2 regions of the Pseudomonas sp. FG98 genome follow, and region 2 is predicted to be linked to the other one. Evidence: riboswitches for the same ligand, from Rfam matches in the RefSeq annotation. Region 2 holds a riboswitch; the other holds the start of a gene.
The links. A riboswitch is a leader RNA that binds a small molecule or an ion and turns the genes downstream of it on or off. The one in region 2 is predicted to bind cobalamin.
Positions count from the first base shown of each region.

Region 1 (4,493 bases), on a different contig from region 2:
GCACTGTAGGCGTGTTCGCTCATGGCGCCAGCAGCGCCGCCGTCGCAGCGGGGTTGGAAGGGAAATAGAAATGCACGTAGGAGGCGGTCAGGCGGCCGATGCGGTACACCGCTTCCGCGCCGCGCCCGCCGTTGGGGCTCTGGCCGCGGGCGATCGGCTCCAGCTCGGTGCTGGTCAGCGAGTGGTGATAGGTGTGGCCGCGCAGGGTGCCTTCCGGCAATTCGACCGCCTGCAGGGCCAGGGCCGCCAGACGCTTCTGCATCACCGCCTCGCCCGGCAGCAGGCCGGCCAGTTCGGCGCGCTCGCCGGCGACATCGGTCAGCGCATCGAGCAGGTAGAGCATGCCGCCGCATTCGGCCAGCAGCGGCTTGCCGGCCTGGTGATGGGCGCGGATCGCCGCCAGCATCGCGGTGTTGGCCGACAGCGCATGGTGGTGCAGTTCCGGGTAGCCGCCGGGCAGGTACAGGCTGTCGGCGTCCGGCAGTTCGCGATCATGGATCGGCGAGAAGAAGCTCAGCTCGGCGCCCATCTCGCGCAGCAGGTCGAGGCTGGCGCCATAGGTGAAGGCACAGGCTTCGTCACGGGCTACGGCGATGCGCACGCCTTGCAGCTTGCGCTCGATCACCCGCGGCGCCGGCTGCTCGAAGGCCACCGGCGGCGGCAAGGCGGACTGGCAACTGTCACCCAGGGCCTTGGCTGCGGCATCGAGGCGCAGATCAAGATCGGTCAGTTCGCTGGCCTGGACCAGGCCCAGATGGCGGCTCGGCAGCTCGATGCCGGTTTCCCGCGACAGCCCGCCGTACCAGCGCAGGCCTTCAGTGAGGCTGCCTTCGAGCAATTGCGCATGGCGCAGCGAGCCAACCCGGTTGGCCAGCACGCCGGCGAACGGCAGGTCAGGTTGATAACGCGCCAGCCCCAGCGCCAGGGCGCCGAAGGTCTGGGCCATCGCCGTGCCGTCGATCACCGCCAGCACCGGCACGCCGAAGTGGCGGGCCAGATCGGCACTGGAGGGCGTGCCGTCGAACAGCCCCATGACTCCCTCGATGAGAATCAGGTCGGCCTCTCCCGCCGCTTCCCAGAGCAGGCGCCGGCTTTCCTCGGCGCCGACCATCCACAGGTCGAGCTGGTACACCGGCGCGCCGCTGGCCCGTTCGAGAATCATCGGATCGAGAAAGTCCGGTCCGCACTTGAACACCCGGACCTTGCGCCCCTGGTTGCGATGCAGGCGGGCCAGGGCTGCGGTGACGGTGGTCTTGCCCTGGCCGGAAGCCGGCGCGGCGATCAGCACCGCCGGGCAATGCCGGGTGTCGCTCATAGTTCGACGCCCTTCTGCGCGCGGATGCCGGCCTGGAACGCGTGCTTGACCATGCCCATCTCGGTGACGGTGTCGGCCAGCTCGATCATCTCTTCCTTGGCACCGCGACCGGTGACGATCACATGCTGCATCGGCGGACGGGTTTGAAGGTCGCCGAGCACCGTATCGAGGTCGAGGTAGCCGTGCTTGAGGGCGATGTTCAGCTCATCGAGGACCACGAACTGGATGGACGGGTCGCGCAGCAGTTGCCGGGACACTTCCCACGCCGCTTCGGCCGCAGCGATATCGCGCTGGCGGTCCTGGGTCTCCCAGGTGAAGCCCTCGCCCATCACGTGGTAGCGCACCTGCTCGGGGAAACGGCGGAAGAACAGTTCCTCGCCGGTGGCATTGCGGCCCTTGATGAACTGCACCACGCCGCATTGCATGCCATGGCCGAGAGCCCGGGCGAGCATGCCGAAGGCCGAACTGCTCTTGCCCTTGCCATTGCCGCTGAGCACCAGCAGCAGGCCGCATTCGTTGGGGGCATTGGCGATACGCTCGTCGATTACCGCCTTCTTGCGCTGCATGCGCGCCAGGTGGCGTTCGTCACGTTCGGGGGATTCGCTCATCGGGGGTCTCCGCGGGCCGCTGGCGCCTGGCATGAGCGACAGCTGAAGGGATGGGGGCACGGAGGAAAGCGCAGACACCAGGCGCGTAGCCCGGAAAACCGCGCACCACCCGCCGTGATGCCGTTGACTGTTTGCAGGCCGGTCTCCGGGCTCATGAGCGGATCGCCTGACGATCCCGACCGGGCGCCTTCCCGGGTGTGGAACCCAGTGGCCATGCGCGGTCTGCACTCATCTACCGTTGCGGGGGCAGCGCCGGCATCGCACCGGCTTCCCTGTTTCACCCGGTCGAACTTGCGCTCACAGGGCACCTGAAACAAGTCGCGAAGGTTAGAGGGTTGGGCCCGGAGCGTCAATTGGAGACGCCGATCACATTGCGACCAACGGCGCAACTTTCATGTTGTGCCGTACTCCAACCGAGTGATATCACATTGCCATAGTCGTCCGCTGTCGCTGTAGCTCGTACAACAATTACGAAGGAGAGCAGCATGCAAGGTCTGATCATCAACAACCCCCGTCTTGAGTTCCTGCGCCCGGCGCTGGAGCGCTGGGGGGAATGCATCGAGCGCTTCAACCAGACCCTGGGGGACAACGAAGGCCCCCACTGGCAGGGGCAGCAAGCCAACCTTGGCATGCTCTCGGCGGCGCTCTGGCAGGCCGAGCTGGTCACCTTGCAGAGCTACCAGAGCAAGAAGCAGCGCGATGAAGGCGAACGCGGCGCGCGCTGCGATCTGTTGATCGCCAGCAAGGAGGAATCAGCTTACCTGCATGCCGAGCAACGCTGGCCGAAGGTCGGGCGCCTGGATCTGAGCGTGGCCTTGCAGGAGACCGCGCTGGCGGCCAAGGCGATCGCCTATCCCAGCCAGTTGAAGATCGCTGCGCTGTTCGCCAGTCCCTGCAAGCTGGGCCAGCATGCCAGCCCGGAGGAGTTGCAGGACCTGGTGGACGACCTGCAGAAACATACCGCCTGCGCCATTGCCTGGTGCTTCCCGTATGGCTATCGGAAGCTGCATGACGAGGTGGGCCAGTATTATCCGGGAGTGGCACTGCTGCTGAAGCAGGCCTGATCAGGGATTGAACCTCCCTTCGCCGCATTGCCTCTGACTCCTTAGGACCCGTTCTCCCGAGGAGTCACCCATGCCTTCCCTGCGCATCGCCATCCTGCTGGCCATCACTACCGGCCTGACCGCCTGTGGCGAATCGGCCCGCCTCCAGGTCACAGACGGCAGCGGCTCGACGCCGCAGTTGCCCGAGCCGAACAAGACCCTGATCCCGACGGTGAACATCGCCCCCGCAGTAGGCTGGCCCGATGGCGGCAAGCCCAAGGCTGCCCAAGGCACCCAGGTGATGGCCTTCGCCAACGGCCTGGACCATCCGCGCTGGCTTTACGTACTGCCCAATGGCGACGTGCTGGTGGCGGAAAGCAATGCACCGGAGAAACCCGAGGACAGCAAGGGCATTCGCGGCTGGGTGATGAACAAGGTCATGGCCAAGGCCGGCGCCGGGGTGCCCAGCGCCAACCGCATCACTTTACTGAGGGACGCCGACAAGGACGGCGTGGCGGAAACCCGCACGGTATTTCTCAAGGACCTCAACTCGCCATTCGGCATGACCCTGGTGGGCAACGACCTGTATGTCGCCGACACCGATCGCTTGCTGCGCTTCAAGTACCAGGACGGCGCCACGTCGCTGAACGGGTCGGGCGAGTCCGTCACCGAGTTGCCGGGCGGCCCGCTGAATCATCACTGGACCAAGAACGTCATCGCCAGCCGCGACGGCAGCAAGCTCTACGTGACCGTCGGTTCCAACAGCAATGTCGCCGAGAACGGCATGGACAAGGAGAAGGACCGGGCGGCGATCTGGGAAGTGGACCCGGCGACCGGCCAGCACCGGATCTTCGCCTCCGGCCTGCGCAATCCCAACGGCCTGGCCTGGGAGCCGCACAGTGGACAGCTGTGGACGGCGGTAAATGAACGGGACGAGATCGGCAGCGACCTGGTGCCGGACTACATCACCTCGGTCAGGGACGGCGCCTTCTATGGCTGGCCCTACAGCTATTACGGCCAGCATGTGGATGTGCGGGTGCAACCGCAGGACCCGGATATGGTGGCTAAAGCCATTGCCCCCGACTATGCGGTCGGGCCGCACACCGCCTCGCTGGGGCTGGCCTTCGCCGAGGCCGGGGCGCTGCCGCCGCCGTTCGACCAAGGTGCGTTCATCGGCCAGCACGGCTCGTGGAACCGCAAGCCGCACAGTGGCTACAAGGTGCTGTTCGTGCCGTTCAGTAGCGAAGGCAAGCCGGCGGGCAAACCGATCGACCTGTTGACCGGCTTTCTGAATGACGAGGGCAAGGCCATGGGGCGGCCGGTGGGCGTGGTGACCGACCAGCGTGGCGGGGTGCTGGTGGCGGATGATGTGGGGAATGTGGTTTGGCGGGTGAGCAAGGCCCGTTGATGGTGGTTGTCTGTACTGGCCTCATCGCCGGCAACGCCGGCTCCCACAGGTTTAGCGGTGCACGCAATCCCTGTGGGAGCCGGCGTTGCCGGCGATGAGGCCATCAGCCCCACTGGACC
Region 1 covers NZ_JBMDIJ010000036.1:47,106-51,598, forward strand. Annotated here, with positions in the region: gene bluB (5,6-dimethylbenzimidazole synthase) at 1-23, opposite strand, end outside; gene ACODSK_RS19895 (cobyrinic acid a,c-diamide synthase CobB) at 20-1,315, opposite strand; gene cobO (cob(I)yrinic acid a,c-diamide adenosyltransferase) at 1,312-1,923, opposite strand; cobalamin riboswitch at 2,043-2,250, opposite strand; gene ACODSK_RS19905 (hypothetical protein) at 2,409-2,987, shown strand; gene ACODSK_RS19910 (PQQ-dependent sugar dehydrogenase) at 3,058-4,374, shown strand.
Region 1: another riboswitch for cobalamin. It lies ahead of cobO (cob(I)yrinic acid a,c-diamide adenosyltransferase); the one in region 2 lies ahead of ACODSK_RS29775 (CbtB domain-containing protein).

Region 2 (4,493 bases):
CCTGGATCAGCAGGCGCATCGGCTTGCCGGGGATCGCCGCGAAGCCCTTGACCCGCAGGATGCCGGTGTCCACCACCAGCTGGGTCAGGGCGTCCAGCAGCAGGGCTTCGTCGGCCTCGGGCAGGTCGAGGGAGATGGAGTCGAAGGCGTCGTGATCGTGATCGTCGTGGTCATCATCGCCGTCATGGTGGGAATCATGGTGGGTGCGGCGGCCATCGATGTGGGCTTCCGACTCGGCACCGAGGCCCAGCAGCACTTCCAAGGGCAGCACGCCCTTGCTGGCTTCGATCACCTTCACTGCCGGCGGCAGTTCTTCCTGCACTTCGGCGCGCACTGCGGCCAGGGCCTCGGGGGCGATCAGGTCGGCCTTGTTGAGGATCACCAGGTCGGCGCTGGCCAGTTGGTCAGCGAACAGTTCATGCAGCGGCGACTCGTGGTCGAGGTTCGGGTCCAGTTTGCGCTGGGCATCGACCTGCTCCGGGAAGGCGGCGAAGGTGCCGGCAGCCACGGCCGGGCTGTCGACCACGGTGATCACTGCGTCGACGGTGCAGGCGTTGCGGATTTCCGGCCATTGGAAGGCCTGGACCAGGGGTTTGGGCAGGGCCAGGCCGCTGGTTTCGATCAGGATCTGGTCAAGGTCGCCACGGCGCGCCACCAGCTCGCGCATCACCGGGAAGAACTCTTCCTGGACGGTGCAGCACAGGCAGCCGTTGGCCAGTTCGTAGACACGGCCGTTGGCCTCTTCCTCGGTGCAGCCGATGCTGCATTGCTTGAGGATTTCACCGTCGATGCCCAGTTCGCCGAATTCGTTGACGATCACCGCGATACGGCGGCCATTGGCGTTGTCCAGCATGTGCCGCAGCAGGGTGGTCTTACCCGAGCCGAGGAAGCCGGTAACGATGGTAACGGGGAGTTTGGCCAGTGTTTTCATGTCGGATGCCCTTGGCAGGATGGCGGGCATGGGGGACGGCTGCCACGGACCTTGCGGTCTGGACGCGTTCGCCACCGGATCACCCCGCCCGGTTAATGTGCAATCTGTTCGAGGCAGGTCTCCTGGCTCGCGCGGTGTCCCGGGGACGCCATCGACGCCTTCCCGCCTTATATATCGGCAGTGGCAATGGTCGATGGGCTCAGCGCTTACAGTTGCGGGGGCAGCCGCGGCTTGGTACCGCGTTCCCGTCTTAGCTCCGACACTCGTCTTGCAGGGCCGGAGAACCTCGAAGCGGCAAGGCTACGCAGTGCCCGAAGGGCGGTCAACCGCTGTATTGACGGATGTCAACGCGCGTGATTTCCTAGCGCGATTCGTTTGGGTGCCTTTTTTATTACAAAAGGTGAAACGGGAAACCGGTACGTCGCGACCTTGCAGGTCTGACAAATCCGGTGCTGCCCCCGCAACGGTAGGCAAGGAAAGCGTCTGATCCACTGTGCCAGCAGTCCGGCATGGGAAGGAGACGCCGTGGTAATCAACCCCTTGCAAGCCCGGAGACCGGCCCAAGACCGATTTGACCAAACCCGCGGTGGGCGGGCGATGTTGCAACTCCTCGGCGCCTTGCGCCCGGGAGTTCTTCGCGCTTGCCCGTTGCCAGGACAACACCCCCAGAGGAAAGCGCCATGCCCATCACCAGCACCGCCAGCCACGCCAGCAGCACCTCCACGACCCTCAGCCAGCGCATCGTCGCTGCCGTCAGCGCCTCGGTCCTGGGCCTGTGCCTGGTCTACTTCGCCGGCTTCTCGCATATCGAAGCGGTGCACAACGCCGCCCACGACACCCGCCACAGCGCCGCCTTCCCCTGCCACTGAGGCCTGACCGCATGTTCACTCGCATCGCTCGCACTGCGGGCTTTACCGGTCTGCTGGCCGCGCTGTTGCTGACCCTGCTGCAGAGTTTCTGGGTCGCGCCGCTGATCCTCAAGGCGGAAACCTACGAAAACTCGGCCCCGGCCGCCGCTCATGAGCACGAACACGCCGATGCCGCTGCGGCCGGCGAAGGTCATCACCACGACGCAGAAGCCTGGTCGCCGGAAGATGGCTGGCAGCGCGTGCTGTCCACCACCGGCGGCAACCTGGTCGTCGCGGTGGGCTTCGCCCTGCTGCTGGCAGCCATGTACACCCTGCGCAACCCTGGCAGCGTCGGCGTCGGCGCGCTCTGGGGACTGGGCGGTTTCGCCGTGTTCTGCCTGGCGCCGAACCTCGGCCTGCCACCGGAGTTGCCGGGCACCGCTGCCGCCGATCTGGCCCAGCGCCAGTTCTGGTGGGTAGGTACCGCTGCCGCCACCGCCGTCGGCCTGGCGCTGATGGTGTTCGCCGGCAACTGGGTGCTCAAGGCTGCCGGACTGGCCCTGCTGGTGATCCCCCACGTGATCGGCGCGCCGCAACCGGAGGTCCATGAAAGCCTGGCCCCGGAAGCCCTGGAATCGCAGTTCATCGTTGCTTCGCTGCTGACCAATGCCGGCTTCTGGCTGGCCCTGGGCCTGATCAGCGCCTGGCTGTACCGGCGCCAAGCTGCCTGATGGCCGTCCCGCCCGGCGTGGCACCGCTGTACGCCGGGCTGGGCTGCCGTCGAGGCGTCCCGGCCAGTGAACTGGCCGGGCTGCTGCGGGATGTGATGCAGTCGCGCAACATGCCCTTCAGTGCCCTGGTCGGCCTGGCCAGCATCGACCTCAAGCGCGGTGAAAGCGGGCTGCTGCAACTGGCCAGCGACCTCGCCCTGCCCCTGCACTTCTTCAGCGCCATCGAACTGGCCTCGTTCGCCCCGCGTCTTAGCCATCGTTCCGCGATCACCTTCCGCCATAGCGGGTGTTATGGCGTGGCGGAAAGCAGTGCCCTGGCCCTGGCCGAGCGACTGGGCGGTGGTACGGCGCAACTGCGGGTCGAACGCATCGTGCGCGACGAGATGACCCTGGCATTGGCCTGGATCCCTGCTTCTGGCGGATAATTCGCCACCCTGCCTTCGCGAGACCTCTCATGACCGTTTATTTCATCGGTGCCGGCCCCGGCGATCCGGAGCTGATCACCGTCAAGGGCCAGCGCCTGATCCGCCAGTGCCCGGTGATCATCTATGCCGGCTCCCTGGTGCCCACTGCGGTGCTCGAAGGCCACAACGCCGAGACCCTGATCAACAGTGCCGAACTGCACCTGGAGCAGATCATCAAGGCCATCCGCGAGGCGCACGACAAAGGCCAGGACGTGGCCCGTGTGCACAGCGGCGACCCCAGCCTGTACGGCGCCATCGGCGAGCAGATCCGCCACCTGCGCGCATTGGGCATTCCCTACCAGATCATCCCCGGCGTCACCGCCACTGCTGCCAGCGCCGCCCTGCTCGGCTGCGAACTGACCCTGCCGGATATCGCCCAGAGCGTGATCCTCACCCGCTTCGCCGATTCGTCACCCATGCCGCAAGGCGAAGCCCTGGCCAGCCTGGCCAGCCACCAGACCACCATGGCAATCCACCTGGGGGTGCGTCATCTGCCACGGATCGTCGAGGAGTTGCGCCCGCACTACGGCGGCGACTGCCCGATCGCCGTGGTCCATCGTGCGACCTGGCCGGATCAGGACTGGGTGCTGGGAACGCTGGACGATATCGTCGAGCTGAGTGCTGCCAAGGGATTCCGGCGCACCGCACTGATTCTTGTTGGCCGGGTGCTGGCCGCCGACAGCTTCAGCGAGTCAGCGCTGTACCGCGCCGGACATGCCCACCTGTACCGGCCCTGAGGCGTATTGCATTGCCATCACTGCGCCTGCACAGTAGCGCAACCACCACCCAAGAAAGGATTTCCCCCGATGCTGGAACTTCGTCCTTGCTGCGAATGCTGTGCCACACCACTGCCGGGCGACAGCCGTGACGCGATGATCTGTTCGTTCGAATGCACCTATTGCCGCGACTGCGCGCAGGACACGCTCAAGGGCAAATGCCCGAACTGCGGCGGCGAACTGCAACCGCGGCCGGCGCGAGTGGGCGAGAAGCTGGCGAAGAACCCGGCGACCACACAGCGTACGGTGAAGGTCGAGGGGTGTGTGACGCACTGAAATCTGTGTTGCAACGGATGGCCCTATCGCCGGCAAGCCGGCTCTCATAGAACAACACATAACTTATTGATTTTGCAGGTATTTATGGGGGCGGGTTTACCCGCGATTACGATGGTGGCATCACCGACGCCATCGTAATCGCGGGTAAACCCGCTCCCACAGGGACCGCGTCGCTTTTAGACCTGTTCTCTGCGCGACAGCGCAGCCTGAAAGGCTGGGCCGGCTCCCACAGGGTTATGTGCCAACCATGGGCCTTGTGCCCGGCAAGATCACTGTGGGAGCCGGCTTGCCGGCGATAGCGCTCACATCAATGGGTCTGCATCTTGCTCTTGATGAAGCCCACCACCCAGGTCAGCACCGCACCACCGGCACCACCGCCGATCACGCTGCTGATAATCGCCGGGATATCGAGGGAACCCGCCGCCCCCGCTTCGGCCAGTGACTGATCGCCAGTGAGATGGGCCAGG
Region 2 covers NZ_JBMDIJ010000106.1:7,703-12,195, forward strand. Annotated here, with positions in the region: gene cobW (cobalamin biosynthesis protein CobW) at 1-931, opposite strand, end outside; cobalamin riboswitch at 1,027-1,235, opposite strand; cobalamin riboswitch at 1,292-1,510, shown strand; gene ACODSK_RS29775 (CbtB domain-containing protein) at 1,612-1,800, shown strand; gene ACODSK_RS29780 (CbtA family protein) at 1,812-2,510, shown strand; gene ACODSK_RS29785 (cobalamin biosynthesis protein) at 2,510-2,935, shown strand; gene cobM (precorrin-4 C(11)-methyltransferase) at 2,965-3,711, shown strand; gene ACODSK_RS29795 (DUF1272 domain-containing protein) at 3,781-4,026, shown strand; gene ACODSK_RS29800 (hypothetical protein) at 4,334-4,493, opposite strand, start outside.